DNA from 2 places in the Bradyrhizobium sp. LA6.1 genome. Region 2 is predicted to be linked to the other one. Evidence: predicted binding sites of a transcription regulator. Region 2 holds the regulator's gene; the other holds the start of a gene.
What was found. Region 2 encodes PhoB, which activates phosphate uptake and scavenging genes when phosphate is short. Its sites were predicted from a motif close to TGTCATNNANCTGTCAT; they were not measured.
Positions count from the first base shown of each region.

Region 1: the regulator PhoB is predicted to act here: its motif matches at 2,534-2,550, upstream of ABIB99_RS33860 (RNA degradosome polyphosphate kinase).

Region 1 covers NZ_JBEPQK010000018.1:69,772-78,754, forward strand. The annotation lists gene purM (phosphoribosylformylglycinamidine cyclo-ligase) at 1-992, opposite strand, end outside; gene ABIB99_RS33850 (CDP-alcohol phosphatidyltransferase family protein) at 1,147-1,689, shown strand; gene ABIB99_RS33855 (P-loop NTPase family protein) at 1,802-2,479, shown strand; gene ABIB99_RS33860 (RNA degradosome polyphosphate kinase) at 2,624-4,816, shown strand; gene ppx (exopolyphosphatase) at 4,832-6,334, shown strand; gene ABIB99_RS33870 (PepSY-associated TM helix domain-containing protein) at 6,331-7,479, opposite strand; gene ABIB99_RS33875 (TonB-dependent receptor) at 7,510-8,983, opposite strand, start outside.
Region 2 covers NZ_JBEPQK010000021.1:37,627-46,609, reverse strand. The annotation lists gene ABIB99_RS36565 (ATP-binding protein) at 1-549, shown strand, start outside; gene pstS (phosphate ABC transporter substrate-binding protein PstS) at 694-1,707, shown strand; gene pstC (phosphate ABC transporter permease subunit PstC) at 1,851-2,840, shown strand; gene pstA (phosphate ABC transporter permease PstA) at 2,842-3,687, shown strand; gene pstB (phosphate ABC transporter ATP-binding protein PstB) at 3,684-4,505, shown strand; gene phoU (phosphate signaling complex protein PhoU) at 4,517-5,233, shown strand; gene phoB (phosphate regulon transcriptional regulator PhoB) at 5,249-5,956, shown strand; gene ABIB99_RS36530 (GcrA family cell cycle regulator) at 6,192-6,704, opposite strand; gene ABIB99_RS36525 (aspartate aminotransferase family protein) at 7,161-8,369, shown strand; gene argF (ornithine carbamoyltransferase) at 8,369-8,983, shown strand, end outside.

The DNA of each region.
Region 1 (8,983 bases), on a different contig from region 2:
GTCTCACCGGCATCGCTGAAGACCTGCACGACCTGATCGACCTTGTCGGGCTCGACGATCGCGATCATGCCGATGCCGCAGTTGAAGGTGCGCAGCATCTCGAGCTCGGCGATGCCGGCTTGAGCGGCCAGCCATTTGAACACCGGCAGCACCGGCAGGCGCGCCAGATCGATGCCGACGCCGAGATCTTTCGGCAGCACGCGTGGAATGTTGTCGGTGAAACCGCCGCCGGTGATGTGGGCGAGCCCCTTTACCGCGCCGGTCTCGCGGATCGCGCGCAGGCAGGATTTGACGTAGAGCCGTGTCGGCGTCAGCAGCGCGCCGCCGAGCGTCATGACCGGCGCGAACGGGGCCGGCGCCTCGAAGCTGAGGCCGGACTGCTCGACGATCTTGCGCACCAGCGAGAAGCCGTTGGAGTGCACGCCGGACGAAGCAAGGCCGATCACGGCATCGCCCGCGGCGATGTCCTTGCGCGGCAACAAGGTACCGCGCTCGGCGGCGCCGACGGCAAAGCCGCCGAGGTCGTAGTCACCGTCCTTGTAGAGGCCGGGCATCTCGGCGGTCTCGCCCCCGATCAGGGCGCAGCCGGATTCGCGGCAGCCTTCGGCGACACCGGCGACGATCGAGGCGGTCGCCTCCGGGTCGAGCTTGCCGCAGGCGAAATAGTCGAGGAAGAACAACGGCTCGGCGCCCTGCACCACGAGGTCGTTGACGCTCATGGCGACGAGGTCGATGCCTATCCCGCCATGCAGGCCGGTCTCGATCGCGATCTTGACCTTGGTGCCGACGCCGTCGGTCGCGGCGACCAGGACGGGGTCCTTGAAACCGGCCGCCTTGAGGTCGAACAGGCCGCCGAATCCGCCGATCTCGGCGTCGGCGCCGGGCCGCGCGGTGGCGCGCACCATCGGCTTGATCAGATCGACTAGGCGGTTGCCCGCGTCGATATCGACGCCTGAATCGGCGTAAGTGAGGCCGTTTTTGCGGTCGGTCATGCCCGATTTCCAGTGGGTTTGCGGCTGGTTACGTCGAATTCCGGGGACGCGCAATGGCAAGCGTGGCGCCCCGCCCTATACTATGTAGATATCAACCGGTTCAGCCTTCAAACGGGCCGGATTCGAGGTCAGGCCGGGTGCCAGGAAGCGCCGCGTGAGTATTCCGAATATCATTACCCTGGGCCGCATCATGCTGGTCCCAATCATCGTCTGGGCCATCGTGTCGAGCCAAATGGAGGTTGCGTTCGCCGTCTTCCTCATTGCCGGCGTCAGCGACGCGGTCGACGGCTTCCTCGCCAAGCGCTTCAACATGACGAGCGAGCTCGGCGCCCTGCTCGATCCGCTCGCGGACAAGGCGCTGCTGGTCTCGATCTATCTGGCACTGGGGATCTGGGGCGACATCCCGCGCTGGATCGTGATCCTGGTGGTGTCGCGCGACATCATGATCGTCGCCGCCGTGATCGTGTCCTGGCTGTTCGACAAGCCGGTCGAGATGAAGCCGTCGAAGGTGTCGAAGCTCAACACCGCCGCCCAGGTGGCCTATGCGGCGCTGGTGCTGGCCTCCCTGGCCTTCGGCTTCAAACCGGCGCCTTATGATATGATCCTGATGGGCCTCGTCACGGTCTTCACGCTCTCTTCCGTGTCGCTCTATCTCGTCGAGTGGCTGCGGCACATGAGTACGATCGGAGCCAAGTAGCACGATCGAGGCCAAATGAGCCGGGATGCGGCCCCGCAAAAGGCCAACTCCCGCTCGATGACGTCGAATCTCTTCAAACGAAGCCGGCGTGCCGGCACGGAGCACAGCAAGCGTGGCAGGCCGCGTTCATCCCCGACAATTGGCATTCTCGCTTCCGCACGCGGAAAGCCTCAGCCGGGATAATTTCCTCGAAGGCCCCGCCAACGAAGCCGGTCTTGCCCTCATCGACGCCTGGCCTGAATGGCCGAACCGGATCATGTGGCTGGCCGGCCCGGAAGGAAGCGGCAAGAGCCATCTCGCCGCGATCTGGGCCGAGGCTTCCGGCGCCCGCTCGACCACAGCCAATGGGCTGACCGCCGAAAACGTCCCGGGCGCGCTCGCCACCGGCGCGCTGGTGGTCGAGGATCTCAGGGCAAAAGAGCTCGACGAGCGGGCCCTGTTTCATCTGATGAACCTCGCCCGCGAGGATGGGGCCTACCTGCTCTTCACCGGCCGCGAGGTACCGGCGTCGCTCGAGATCGAGCTGCGCGACCTGCGCTCGCGGCTGCGCGCGGTGCCTGTGATCTCGCTGCTGCCGCCCGACGACCAGCTCTTCCGCGGCCTGATCGTCAAGTTCTGCGCCGACCGCCAGCTCGCCGTGGATGAGAGCGTGGTCAGCTACCTCGCTACCCGCCTGGAGCGCTCTTCGGCGGCCGCACGGGAGGCCGTTGAGCTGCTCGACAGCGAGGCCCTGCGCCTCGGTCGCCCCGTCACGCGGGCGCTGGCCGCCGAGCTGCTTCGGGACGCCTGACCCTTCCGCCCTGGCTCCAAGGCCGCTTGACGCGGCGCAGCGGCGGAACATCAATGTCATCGAAACGTCATCGGACTAACACATGCTCCCGCCGGTTTTGCGCATAAGTCGCAAATTGGGGCGAACTGGATGGATCGACTTCTGATGGACTCTGCGCAAGCTGTTGAAATTAAAGAAAAAGCCCCGGAGACCGAGGGCCTGCCGGCGATTGCCTCAAGTCCCGAGCGCTTCATCAATCGCGAGCTCTCCTGGCTGCACTTCAACCGCCGCGTCCTCGAGGAAGCGGTCAATCCCAGCCACCCCATGCTGGAGCGGGTGCGATTCCTGTCGATTTCAGCGAATAACCTCGACGAGTTCTTCATGGTCCGCGTCGCCGGCATCAAGGCCCAGATCCGCGAGGGCATCGCCGAGCGCAGCCCCGACGGCCTGACGCCGTCCGAGCAGCTCGCGCTGATCAACCGCACCGTCTCGCAGCTTGCCTCCGACCAGCAGGCGATCTGGCGCGACCTGCGCGGCACGCTGGCCGACGTCGGCATCGTGCTGGTCGACGGCAAGGACGTCACCAAGGCGGAACGGACCTGGATCGAGGACTACTTCCTCAACAACGTGTTTCCGCTGCTGACCCCGCTCGCGATCGACCCGGCTCACCCCTTCCCGTTCATTCCGAGCCTCGGCTTCACCATCGCGCTCCAGCTGACGCGCGCCGCCGACGGCAAGCAGATGAACGCGCTGATTCGTATGCCCGGCAAGATCGACCGCTTCATCCGGTTGCCGGCCGAGGGCAAGGTCGTGCGGCTGATCTCGCTCGAGCAGGCGACCGGGCTGTTCATCAACCGCCTGTTCCCCGGCTACAATCTCCACGGCCAGGGCGCCTTCCGCATCATCCGCGACTCCGAGCTCGAAATCGAGGAAGAGGCCGAAGACCTCGTCCGCCTGTTCGAGACCGCTCTGAAGCGCCGCCGCCGCGGGTCGGTGATCCGGCTCGAGATCGACGGCAAGATGCCGGAGGAGCTGCGCAGCTTCGTGCAGCATGCGCTGTCGGCCGCCGACGACGAGGTCTTCCTGGTCGACGGCGTGCTCGCCATGAACGAGCTCTCGCAGCTCACCCGCCTCGACCGGCCCGATCTCGAATTCACCCCTTACGTACCGCGCCATCCCGAGCGCGTGCGCGAGCATGGCGGCGACATCTTTGCCGCGATCCGGCAGAAGGACCTCGTCGTCCATCATCCCTACGAATCCTTCGACGTGGTGGTGCAGTTCCTGCAGCAGGCCGCCCGCGATCCCGATGTCGTCGCGATCAAGCAGACGCTCTACCGCACCTCCAACAACTCCCCGATTGTGCGCACGCTGGCGGAAGCCGCCGAAGCCGGCAAGTCCGTCACCGCGCTGATCGAATTGAAGGCGCGCTTCGACGAGGAGGCCAACATCCGCTGGGCCCGCGACCTCGAACGCGCCGGCGTGCAGGTCGTCTACGGCTTCCTCGAACTGAAGACGCACGCGAAGCTCTCGATGGTGGTGCGCCGCGAGGGCGGCGGCCTCACCACCTACGTCCACACCGGCACCGGCAATTATCACCCCGTCACCGCACGTATCTACACCGACCTCTCCTACTTCACCTCGGATCCGACCATCGGCCGCGACGCCGCGCGCGTGTTCAATTTCATCACCGGTTATGCCGCGCCGAGCGATCTGGAAAAGATGGCGGTGTCGCCGCTGACGTTGCGCAAGCGCATCATCGAGCACATCCAAGGCGAGACCGCGCATGCGCGGCATGGCCGCCCCGGCGCGGTCTGGATGAAGATGAATGCGCTGGTCGACCCCGACATCATCGACGCGCTCTACGAGGCCTCACAAGCCGGCGTCCAGGTCGAGCTCGTCGTGCGCGGCATCTGCTGCCTCAGGCCCGGCATTCCAGGCCTGTCGGAGAACATCCGCGTCAAGTCGATCATCGGGCGCTTCCTGGAACACGGCCGAATCTACTGTTTCGGCATGGGCCAGGGCCTGCCGAGCGCGAAAGCGGCTGTGTATATCTCCTCGGCCGACATGATGCCACGCAACCTCGACCGCCGCGTCGAGGTGCTGTGTCCGCTGCAAAATCCCACGGTGCATCAGCAGGTTCTCGAACAGATCATGGTCGCGAATCTGAAGGACAATGAGCAGAGCTGGCAATTGTTGCCGGACGGGTCCTCGACGCGTATGAAGACCGCGAAGGGCGAGGAGCCTTTCAACGTCCACAACTACTTCATGACAAATCCGAGTCTATCTGGCCGTGGAAAGTCGCTCAAGGAATCCTCGCCGCGCCGTCTCACGCGCCGTAATGAACGTCATCAATCTTGATCCGGGATCGAGGACGTGAAGCGGCCGCGTAAGCGCGGCTCGAGCGTCGCGGTCATCGATATCGGTTCCAACTCTGTCCGTCTCGTCGTCTACGAGGGACTGACGCGGAGCCTCATTCCGATCTTCAACGAGAAGACGCTGTGCGGCCTCGGGCGCGAGGTGCAGAGCACGGGCCTGCTTGCTCCCGATGCCGTCGACAAGGCGCTGACCTCGCTGAAGCGGTTCCGGGCGCTGTGCCGCGTCATGCAGGTCGGTCGCGTGTTTGCGATTGCGACCGCAGCCTGCCGCGATGCCTCCAACGGCCCCGACTTCATCGCGAAAGCCGAGCGCATCTGCGCCGTGAAGATCGAGATCCTGTCGGGCCCGCGCGAGGCGCGGCTGTCGGCGCTCGGCGTGATCTCCGGCATCCATCATCCCGACGGCATCGTCGGCGATCTCGGCGGCGGCTCGCTCGAGCTGATCGACGTGCGCAAGAACAGCGTGCGCAGCGGCGTGACGCTGCCGCTCGGCGGCCTCGCGCTCCAGGACCTCGCGCACAAATCGCTCAAGCGCGCCGACCGTATCGTGCGCGAGGAGCTCGACGAGGTGCCGCAGCTCACCGCCGGCCGCGGCCGCACCTTCTACGCCGTCGGCGGCACCTGGCGCGCGCTCGCGCGCATCCACATCATCCAGAGCGGCTATCCGCTCCAGGTGATGCACGGCTACTCCATTTCCGCAGCTGAAGCGCTCGACTTTTCGCGTCGTCTCCGCCGGCTTGCGGCCGCCGACATGCTGGCCGACATCGAGATCGTCGCGGATGCCAGGCGCCCGCTCCTTACCTATGCGGCGCTGGTGCTCGAGCACATCATCCGCGTGGCGAAACCCAAGTCCATCGTGTTCTCGACCTTCGGCGTGCGCGAGGGCCTCTTGCACGAGAAGCTGTCGGAATCCGAGCGCAACAAGGACGGGCTGATCTGCGCCGCGGAAGAGCTCAATCAGCTGCTGTCGCGTTCGGCAAAGCACGCCCGCGAGCTGATCGCCTGGACCGACCGCCTCGCGCGCGTGGTGAAGCTGCGCGAGACCGAAGAGGACCGCCGCTTGCGCCACACCGCGTGCCTGCTCTCCGACATCGGCTGGCGCGTGCATCCCGACCATCGCGGCGAGCAGACGCTGAGCTTGGTCGTCAACGGCAATTTCGGCGCAATCACCCACACCGAGCGCGCCTTCGTCGGCCTGTCCGTGTTCTACCGCTATGCGGGCCTGAGCGAGGAGAACCAGCCGCCGGTGACCATGCAGGAGCTGCTGACACCTGCCCAGCTCGAACGCGCCCGTCTGCTGGGCGCGGCGTTCCGCGTCGCCCATCTGATCTCGGCGGCACGTCCGGGTGTGCTGCCGGCCACGCATTTCCGCAGCCAGGGCCGCAATCTGATGCTGGTGTTCGAGCACCGGCTCGTCGACCTCGTCGCCGACCGCGTCGGCAGCCGCTTCCGCGCCCTCGCCCGCCTGATCGGCCGCTCCGGCTCGATCGTGCGGCGCTAGACTCGCCAGCCGGTCCTAATCCTCCCTGGACGCTTCTTGAGCCACATGATCGCGCCGCTGATGAACAGGGCGAGAGGTGCGAAGCCGGTTGCGAACACGAACAGGCGCCCGATCAGCCCGAACGTCGCGCCGTTATGGATCCAGAGCTGTTCGGCCAGATAGCGATCCCCCATCGACATCGCGGCCGAAGTGCGATCGTGCACCACTGCGCCACTCCATGGATCGAGCCAGATCGCCCCCCGGGCACGTACCGCGGGATCAGCACCCGCGGCCCGGAACTGCACCCGCCACGTGTTGCGCGTTTCGGTGGGCGGGCTCAGCATGGCAACCGCCATGCCCGGCTTGGCCGCTTGCGCGCTCCGCATGATCGCATCGGGTGATAGCGGCGGTGTCCCCGTGGGGGGCGGCGCTTCGATCCGCGGCGACGGATCGGCTGTCGGTTGCGACACAAGGCCAACGATGGGACGCACGACGTCGGGAAAAATAATCCCGACGCCGGTCATCGAGATCACCGTGAGCGCGAGCAGCGCCCAAAAGCCGGCCGTGCCGTGGACGTCGAAAACAAATCGAAGCAGCGAAACGTCCTTCCGGACCGACACTGATCGCCAGAATCGACCCGGCCTCGGCCACCACAAGATGACGCCTGACATGGCCAGGCCGAGCAGCATGAACCCGACAACGCCGACCAGCTCTTTGCCCCACCACTCGTAGAGCAGCAGCGTGTAGTGCAGACGATAAACCTTGAGGGAGAACGCGTTGACGTAGTCACGCCGCCCGAGCACCTTCCCGTTCGAAGGATCGACCATGGTCGTCCAGCGATTCGGGTAGCGGCCTTTCGCAGTTTCATGCGCATGTATCACGACCCAGACCGGCCAGGTCCGATCCGGCGCGAGGATCGTGGCAATCGGCGCGGGATCCGCTGCCGCGGCCGCGCGCATCACCTCGCTCAACGTAGCCTCTCGTTCCCGACCTGCGGGAGTGTAAAGCGCCGGGTTCAGGGCGGCGTCGATTTCCCGATAGAAGACGATGAAGCTACCCGTGAGGCCGATCAGCACCACGACGATGCCGCCGAGCAATCCGAGCCATCGATGAGCCCACAGAAGCCCACGCCGTGCGCGTCCGGTGAGGTTCGGGGCCGGCAACATCGCCGTTGCACGCGTCAAAGCCGACCCGCCTCAGAAATCCGTCGACATCGACAATAGCAGGGTTCTGGGTACACCTTGCGACAATGCGGAGAAGCTCGCCACGCCAGCCCAGTAATTGGTATCGAACACGTTCTGAACCAGGGCCCGAAGCGTCACCGGCCGGTTGTTGATCCGCGTGTTGTAGCGGGCACCCAGGTCGAGCCTCGTCCAGGCCGGAACGACCTGCATGTTCGCCGCATCCAGATATTGGTGTCCCGTATAGATGGTGTTTGCGACCAGCGTCAGTCCGGGCGCGAACGGGGTGTCCCATTCAGCGGACAGGTTTGCCTGCACCTGAGGCACACCGATCGGCGTCTTGCCGAGATTGGTTGGCGTGCTTGTCTTTGTCAGCTCCGCATCGATCAACGTCACGCCGCCAAGGACCCGTATGCCCGGCTGCACCTCTCCGAATACGGTGAACTCCAGGCCGCGATTGCGCTGTTCGGCGTCCGCCCGGAAGATCTTGTCGACGCCCAATTGTCCCGACGGCTTGGTGATCTGGAACACGCTGATCGTGGTGGCCAGCATTCCGAAGTCGACCTTGACGCCTGCCTCGTGCTGCTTGCTGAAGTAAGGCGCAAGAACTTCCCCCTGATTGCTCGCGGTCGTCGGTGCGACGTCGCCCTTGCTGAGCCCTTCGATGTAGTTGGTGTAGAGCGAAACGTTGCTCCAGGGCTTGACGACGAGGCCGACCATCGGCGTGAGCGCCGTCTGGTCATAGGAGGACGTGACCGCTCCCGTGTTGGTATTGAAGTTGTTGGACTTCACCCCCTGCTGGCGCACGCCGACGGTCAGCTGAAGGCGCTCCTGAAAAACCGACAAAGTGTCAGCCAGCGCAAGGCCGGTCAATTCGGTATCCGAAAGCTTCGGAACAGTCGAAGGAGCAGCAACGAGCTGCTCAGGACGGGCGATCGGCGCATAGATGTTGGACAGAACCGGCGTCCCGGACACAGAGCCCCGTGAGATCTGATCCGTGTAGTAGCTGCCCTGGAAACTCACGGCGTGACTGATCGCGCCGGTTTCAAACCGGGCGCGCACACCGGCGTCAGCGACATTCCTGTCGATATCGAATTTGAAGCGTCCCGGTGTCGACGTGGTGTTGCCGGCCGCGTTCAGGATCGTCGGCGTGCCGAACAAGCGATCGACCTGGGTCCTGCCGCCACCGCCGTCGGCGAACACCGTCACGGAATCCGTCACATCGTATTCGGCGCGCGCCAGCAGCGAGTTGTCATGAACCTTAGCCCATTCCCAGGCCTGCGTGACATTGCGCCTCCCGACCGGCGCGGTCGGGACAGCTACGCCTGTTGCGACCAGAAACGGTCTCGTGGGCGCGTCGAACTTTTCTTCCTGATCGATGAAGTCGAGCGATGCTCTGAATTTCTCACCGCGATAATCGAATGCGGCGGCGCCGACATGCGCCTCCCGGTTCTGGTTGTCCAGCGGCGTATCACCATTGTGATAGCTG
Region 2 (8,983 bases):
CTGATCGACGATCTGCTCTCGCTGTCGCGGGTCGAGCTGTCGGCCCATGTGCGGCCCGACACCCTGGTCGACCTGCTGCCGATCATCTTCCAGGTCGCCGACGGGCTCGAGCCGCTGGCGCGGGAGCGCCAGGTCGAGGTCGAAACCCATCTGCCTGAGACCCCGGTGATGATCGCGGGCGATCGCGAGGAATTGCTCCGCCTGTTCGAGAACCTGATCGAGAACGCGCTCAAATACGGGGCGTCGGGCGGACGTGTCATCGTGTCGCTGGCCGCCGCGGCAGCCACTGATGGAACTCAGGAAATCCGGGTCCTGGTCCGCGATTTCGGACCCGGCATCGCGCCCGAGCATCTGCCGCGACTGACCGAGCGGTTCTACCGGGTCGACGTCGGCGACAGCCGCTCGCAGGGCGGGACGGGGCTCGGATTATCGCTGGTGAAACATATTCTTAACCGCCATCGCGGCCGGCTTTTGATCGAGAGCGTGCCCAAGCAGGGCGCCGTTTTCACGGCCTGTTTTCCCCAGGCGAAGACCGCGGCTTCAACCTGATATTCAAGCGATTTCAATCGCTTGGCCGTGTCATCCAGCTGTCACGAAACCTTCGTAAAAGCACAGCCGACCGCTCCTAAAGGGGCGGCACGGGGAGCGCGATCGGGCGCGGATGGCGCTTCGCTCCCCTGTATGGAGACCACCATGAATTTCATCAAAACTATCGTCGCTGCCGGCTTGGTCGCCGCATCGGCGACGGCGGCGTTTGCTGCCGACATCACGGGTGCCGGTGCGACGTTCCCGTTCCCGATCTATTCCAAGTGGGCTGACGCCTACAAGAAGGAGACCGGCAACGGTCTGAACTACCAGTCGATCGGCTCCGGCGGCGGCATCAAGCAGATCCAGGCCAAGACCGTGACCTTCGGCGCCAGCGACGCGCCGCTCAAGGCCGAGCAGCTCGAGAAGGACGGCCTCGTCCAGTGGCCGATGGTGATGGGCGCCATCGTTCCGGTCGTCAACATCGAGGGCGTGAAGCCCGGCGAGCTGGTGTTCGACGGCGAGACCCTGGCCAGCATCTATCTCGGCAAGATCACCAAGTGGGACGACGCCGCGATCAAGAAGCTCAATCCGAACGTGAAGCTGCCGTCGGACGCGATCACCGTGGTCCGCCGCTCGGATGGTTCGGGCACCACCTTCAACTTCACCAACTACCTCGCCAAGGCCAGCGCGGACTGGAAGAGCAAGGTCGGTGAGGGCACGGCGGTCGAGTGGCCGGTCGGCGTCGGCGCCAAGGGCAACGAAGGCGTGTCGGGCAACATCAGCCAGACCAAGAACTCGATCGGCTACGTCGAGTACGCCTATGCCAAGCAGAACAAGCTGACCTACACCGGTCTCGTCAACAAGGCCGGCAAGCCGGTGCAGCCGACCGTCGAGGCCTTCCAGGCCGCGGCTTCCAATGCCGACTGGGCCAAGGCGCCCGGCTACTACGTCATCCTGACCGACCAGCCCGGCGACAAGTCCTGGCCGATCACGGCGGCGACCTTCATCCTCATGCACAAGGATGCCACCGACAAGGCAGCCTCGCAGGAAGCCATCAAGTTCTTCCGCTGGGCCTTCAAGAGCGGCGGCAAGGCGGCTGAAGAACTCGACTACATCCCGATGCCGGACCCGGTCGTCCAGCTGATCGAGAAGACCTGGGCTGCCGAGATCAAGAGCTAAGCGCTCTTGTCCCGGACTGGGCGCCGGGATCTCACAAGACCTCCGCTCCGGATCGGCCTCGCGCCGCATCCGGAGCGCAAGACCAACAACAAGACCGACAACAAGCGTATATCAAACGGGCACAGGGGATCGGCGTGGCAGAGATGGCCGTTCAGAGCGATGTAATCGACGACGCCGGACCGTATGACCGCGCCAAGGCCTTGGGCGCCTTCAAGCTCGGCGACCTCACCTTCTACTGGATCACGCGGCTGTCCGCGATCTCGGTGCTCCTCATCCTCGGTGGCATCATCATCTCGCTGATCGTCGGCGCGTTCCCGGCGATGAAGGAATACGGCTTCGCCTTCCTGTGGACGCAGCGCTGGGCGCCGTCGGCAGATCCGCCCGTGCTCGGCGCGCTCGGCCCGATCTACGGCACGCTCATCACCTCCTTCATCGCGATGGCGATCGCCATTCCGGTCGGTCTCGGCATTGCGATCTTTCTGACCGAGCTCTGCCCGCAATGGGCGCGCCGCCCGATCGGCATGGCGATCGAGCTGCTCGCCGGCATTCCCTCGATCATCTACGGCATGTGGGGCTTCTTCGTGCTCGGCCCGTTCCTGGCCAACACGTTCCAGCCCTTCATGATCAAGATCTTCGACGGCGTCCCCGTGCTGGGCGCGATCTTCGCAGGCCCGCCGTCCTATCTCAGCCTGTTCAACGCGGCGCTGATCCTCGCCATCATGGTGCTGCCCTTCATCACCTCGATCTCGGTCGACGTGTTCAAGACGGTCCCGCCGGTGCTCAAGGAAGCCGCCTACGGCGTCGGCTGCACCACCTGGGAAGTCGTGCGCAGCGTGGTGATCCCCTACACCCGCGTCGGCGTCATCGGCGGTGTCATGCTGGCGCTCGGCCGCGCGCTCGGCGAGACCATGGCGGTGACCTTCATCATCGGCAACTCGTTCCGCATCTCGTCGTCGATCTTTGCCCCGGGCACCACGATCTCGGCGGCGATCGCATCGGAGTTCGCCGAGAGCGACGGCCTGCACCAGTCCGGCCTGATCCTGCTCGGCCTGCTGCTGTTCGTGCTGACATTCTTCGTGCTCGCGGCTGCACGGTTGATGCTGATGCGTCTTGAAAAGAAGGCGGGGAAGTAACATGAACCCGATCTACGCACGCCGCCGCCGCATGGACATCGTCATCCGTGTGCTCTGCCTGGCTGCCGCTGCCTTCGGCGTCACATGGCTCGCGCTGATCCTGATGACGCTGCTCTACAACGGCATTGCCGGCCTGAACCTGGAGCTCTTCGTTGCGGACACGCCGCCTCCGGGCTCGACCGAGGGCGGCCTGCGCAACGCCATCGTGGGTTCGATCATCATGACCGTGCTCGGCGTCGGCATCGGCGCGCCGCTCGGTCTGTTCGCCGGCACCTATCTCGCCGAGTACGGCCGCAACGACCGCCTGACCTCGGTGATCCGCTTCATCAACGACATCCTGCTCTCGGCGCCCTCGATCATCATCGGCCTGTTCATCTATGGTGCGGTGGTGGTGCCGATGCGCGGCTTCTCGGCGATTGCCGGCTGCCTCGCGCTTGCGGTGATCGTCATCCCGGTGGTGCTGCGCACGACCGAGGACATGCTGCTGCTGGTGCCGAACGCACTGCGTGAGGCGGCCTCGGCGCTCGGCCTGCCGCGCTCGCTGGTGATCAAGCGCATCGCCTATCGCGCGGCGCGCTCGGGCCTCATCACCGGCGTGATGCTGGCCACCGCCCGCGTCGCCGGCGAGACCGCGCCGCTGCTCTTCACCGCGCTGTCGAACCAGTTCTTCAGCCTGGGTCTGAACAAGACGATGGCGAACCTGCCGGTCACCATCAATAATTTCGTGCAGAGCCCCTACGCCTACTGGAAGCAGCTCGCCTGGAGCGGCGCGCTGCTCATCACCCTGACCGTTCTTGCCCTGAATATTGGCGCGCGCATTCTGAGCGCCGAGAGGACCGCAAAATGAGTGATCTTTCCGTATCGATGAGCGCGGCCGGTGGTTTGCCCCAGGCGCCGGTGCTGCCCGAAGCTCCGGCCAAGGTGACGGTGCGCAACCTCAATTTCTATTACGGCGAGCACCACGCGCTGAAGAACATCAATCTGGCGCTCGGCACCAACCGCGTCACGGCGTTCATCGGCCCGTCGGGCTGCGGCAAGTCGACCCTGCTGCGCATCTTCAATCGGATGTACGACCTCTATCCGGGCCAGCGCGTCACCGGTCAGCTCATGCTCGACCAGACCAACGTCCTCGACCCCAAGCTGGACCTCAATTTGCTGCGCGCCCGCGTCGGCATGGTGTTCCAGAAGCCGACGCCGTTCCCGATGACGATCTACGAGAACATCGCCTTCGGCATCCGCCTTTACGAGAAGATCTCGAAGTCCGAGATGGACGACCGCGTCGAGAAGGCGCTGCGCGGTGGCGCGCTGTGGAACGAGGTCAAGGACAAGCTCAACGCCTCCGGCCTGTCGCTCTCCGGCGGCCAGCAGCAGCGCCTCTGCATCGCCCGCACGGTCGCGGTGCGGCCCGAGGTGATCTTGTTCGACGAGCCCTGCTCGGCGCTCGACCCGATCTCGACCGCCAAGGTCGAGGAGCTGATCCAGGAGCTGTCCGAGAACTACACGATCGCGATCGTCACCCACAACATGCAGCAGGCGGCGCGCGTCTCCGACAAGACCGCCTTCATGTATCTCGGCGAGCTGATCGAGTTCGACGACACCAGCAAGATCTTCACGTCGCCGACCGACCGGCGCACGCAGGATTACATCACCGGCCGGTTCGGCTGAGGAGACGGAACATGGGTTCTGAACATACCGCAAAGGCCTTCGACACCGACCTCCAGGAGCTCACGCGCCTGGTCGCCGAGATGGGCGGCATCGCCGAGCGCATGATCGTCGATTCCGTCGACGCGCTTATCCGCCGCGACGTCGCGCTCGGCCAGCGCGTCGTGACCATCGACGCCGAGCTCGACGCGCTCCAGAAGAAGATCGAGGAGCGCGCCGTTCTCACCATCGCGCGCCGCCAGCCGATGGCGGTGGATCTGCGCGAGATCGTCGGCGCCATGCGCGTCGCGACCGATCTCGAGCGGATCGGCGACCTCGCCAAGAACATGGGCAAGCGCGTCGCGGCGCTGGAGACGGATTTCCATCCGCTCAAGCTGTTCCGCGGTCTGGAGCACATGACCGACCTCGTGCAGCAACAAGTCAAGTCGGTGCTGGATGCCTATGCCGCGCACGATCTGCCGGCGGCGATGGCGGTGTGGAAGGGCGACGAGGAAGTCGACGCCATCTGCACCTCGCTGTTCCGCGAGCTCCTCACCTACATGATGGAGGATCCGCGCAACATCTCGTTCTGCATCCATCTGATGTTCTGCGCCAAGAACATCGAGCGCATCGGTGACCACGCCACCAACATCGCCGAGACCGTGTTCTACATGATCGAGGGCCAGGCGATCACCGACAAGCGGCCGAAGGGCGACATGACGACCTTCGCCACGACGGTCCCGAACACTTAAGGAGCGACGAACACCATGGGCGCACGCATTATGGTGGTTGAGGACGAGGAAGCTCTCACCGAGCTTCTCCGCTACAACCTCGAAGGCGACGGCTATGACGTCGAGACGGTGATGCGCGGCGACGACGCCGACACCCGCCTCAAGGAGCACATCCCCGATTTGATCGTGCTCGACTGGATGCTGCCGGGCCTCTCCGGCATCGAGCTGTGCCGGCGGCTGCGCACCCGGCCCGAGACCAAGCAGCTCCCGATCATCATGCTCACCGCGCGCGGCGAGGAGAGCGAGCGGGTGCGGGGCCTTGCGACCGGCGCCGACGACTACATCGTCAAGCCGTTCTCGGTCCCGGAGCTGCTGGCACGCGTGAAGGGCCTGCTCAGGCGCGCCAGCCCGGAGCGGCTTGCCACGGTGCTCGCCTATGGCGACATCGAGCTTGACCGCGACAAGCGTCGCGTGGCGCGTTCGGGCCGGCCGATCGATCTCGGTCCGACCGAATATCGTCTGCTGGAGTTCTTCCTGGAGCATCCCGGCCGCGTGTTCTCGCGCGAGCAGCTGCTCGACAGCGTCTGGGGCCGCGACATCTACATCGACGAGCGCACCGTCGACGTCCATATCGGCCGCCTGCGCAAGCTGCTCAATCTCGGCCGCGAGCAGGACCCGATCCGCACCGTCCGCGGCGCGGGCTACGCACTGGACGATCGTTTTGCGAAGGCGGAGCAGGCGTAAGGGGTTGCTGTGGCAGACGTGATTTAGCGGGCTGCCACCGCATCCTCGATGTCGTCCCTGTGAACTCAGGGGACCCATAACCACAGGGAGTGGTTTGGCGACGACTCGGAGTGATCATCCCGCGCAATAACTACGCGCCGGGATTATGGGTCCCTGCGTTCGCAGGGACGACACCGAGTGAGTTGAGCCGTCATCGCGTGACGGCGCCGTCTTCGTAGTCAGCTAATCCGATACCTCAGCGCGGACCCGGCTTCACCGGCGCGCGCCGGCGATCGGCCGCGGGCTGATACGCCACGCGCGAGTGCTGGGCGCAGTAGGGCAGGCCGGAGAGCGCCTTGCCGCCGCAGAAGAAGAAATCCGGGCTCGAGGGATCGCCGACCGGCCAGTGGCAGGTCGCCTCGTTCAGCTCCAGCAGCGACAGCCGCTGGCTCATCGGCACGACGTTGTCGTAGGTGACCGGTTCGGCCTCGACCTCGACTTCGAAGGCCTGCGCCAGCGCGGTGTTGCCGCGCGCGATCGGGCGTGTCACCCGCATCATGTGCTGGGCGGGGCGCGCCTTGCGCGGCCGCGGCGCTGCCGATGAAGGGCTCTTGGCGCGGCCCGACAGGCCGAGCCGGTGCACTTTGCCGATTACGGCATTGCGGGTCACATTGCCGAGTTCAGCGGCGATCTGGCTGGCCGAAAGCCCGGCCTCCCAGAGCTTTTTCAGCTGCTCGACGCGATCATCCGACCAGGTCAAAACGGTCATTGCACCCTTTCCTTCGCCGGCGCCTGCCATCCTGGCGGCCGCACGGCGAATGCCTAAGCTTCGAAAAACCCGTGCCGCCAGAATCCCTTAAGGCTCGCCGGGCGCACCAGATGCGCCCGAACGCTTACGCCGGTACATGAGGACTTAGAGGATCAGAACTGCTGCACGAGATGTCGTATCTGACAAGCCAAACGCTACAATATGGCGTGACTCACGCGCAAGAGTCCGCCGACTCGCTTCCACATGTTCCGTGGCGGAAATACGCAAAATCGCCACCGCAAGACTACGGATTCTGCGTTTCGCGAGGCTTTCCGGGCGGCATTGACACCGGTTTCACCAGGCATAAGATAGTCACACGTGCCGCCCTTAAAAGGCGGCACGTTTCGTTTTCCGGGCCGGTCAATGGTGCGTTGCGCAATGCACGCTCACACCGTCCGCAACATTCAAGTGATCGTCATGACTAACAGCGCAGCGCCGCATTTGCTCCCCGTTTTTGCCAGGTCCGACCTCGGTTTCGAGCGCGGTGAAGGCTGCTGGCTGATTGCGACCAATGGCGATCGCTATCTCGATTTCACCTCGGGCGTGGCGGTGAATGCGCTCGGCCATGCTCATCCTGCGTTGGTCAAGGCGTTGCAGGAGCAGGCCACCAAACTCTGGCACATGTCGAACCTGTTCCAGAGCCCGGACGGCGAGAAGCTCGCCGCGCGTCTGTGCAACGAAAGCTTCGCGGACTTCGTGTTCTTCTGCAATTCCGGCGCCGAAGCGCTGGAAGGTGTGATCAAGCTCGTCCGCCATCATCACTTCTCCAAGGGTCATCCGGAACGTTACCGCATCATCACCTTCGAAGGCGCCTTCCACGGCCGCACGCTGGCAACGCTCGCCGCGACCGGTTCGGCAAAATATCTCGAAGGGTTTGGCCCGCCGATGGACGGCTTCGACCAGGTCCCGCATGGCGATATCGAAGCCGTCAAGAAGGCGATCGGTCCGCAGACCGCCGGCATCCTGATCGAGCCGATCCAGGGCGAGGGTGGCGTGCGTTCGGCAACGCCCGCCTTCCTGAGGGCGTTGCGCCAGCTCTGCGACGAGAAGGGCCTGCTGCTCGCGTTCGACGAGGTGCAGACCGGCATGGGCCGCACCGGCGATCTGTTCGCGCATCGCCGCACCGGCGTCACGCCTGACGTGATGTCGCTGGCCAAGGCGCTCGGTGGCGGCTTCCCGATCGGCGCGGTGCTGGCGACCGCGGATGCGGCTGCCGGCATGGGGCCCGGCTCGCACGGCTCGACCTTCGGCGGCAATCCGCTCGCGATCTCAGCTGCCAACGCCGTGCTCGACGTCATGCTCAAGCCCGGCTTCTTCGACCACGTGCAGAAGATGTCGCTGCTGCTCAAGCAGAAGCTCGCCTCCGTGATCGATCGTTATCCCGACATCGTCAGCGAAGTGCGCGGCGAAGGCCTTCTGATCGGCATCAAGGCCGTGGTGCCGTCAGGCGATCTCGGCGCGGCGTTGCGCAACGAAAAATTGCTCACGGTCGGCGCCGGCGACAATGTCGTGCGCTTCCTGCCGCCCTTGATCGTCACCGAAGCCGAGATCGAGGACAGCGTCGGGCGGCTCGAGCGCGCCTGCGCCGCGATCTCGTCCAGTCAGACCAAGCGGGCGGCAAGCTGATGAGCAAGTCCCCGAAGCACTTTCTGGATATCAACGAGCTCCCGTTGTCGGAGCTCAAGAGCATGCTCGCGGCCTCCTCCGCCATGAAGGCGAAGCAGAAAGCGCACCAGCCGGTGAAGCCGCTGGAAGGCAAGACGCTGGCGATGATCTTCGAGCGTCCGTCCACGCGCACCCGCGTCTCGTTCGACGTCGCCATGCGCCAGCTCGGTGGCGAGCCCATCATGCTGACCGGCGCCGAGATGCAGCTCGGCCGCGGCGAGACCATCGCCGACACGGCGCGCGTGCTGTCGCGCTATGTCGACGCCATCATGATCCGCATCCTCAATCACGAGGCCCTGCTGGAGCTGGCGGAATATGCGACGGTGCCCGTCATCAACGGCCTGACACGGCGCTCGCACCCTTGCCAGGTGATGGCCGACCTCATGACCTACGAAGAGCATCGCGGCTCGATCGAGGGCAGGACGGTGGCCTGGACCGGCGACGACAACAATGTGCTGGCGTCCTGGGCGCATGCCGCCGAGCGTTTCAAGTTCAAGCTCAATGTCGCGACGCCGCCGGAGCTTGCGCCGAAAAAGGTGATGCGGGACTTCATCAAGGCCACCGGCGCGCCGATC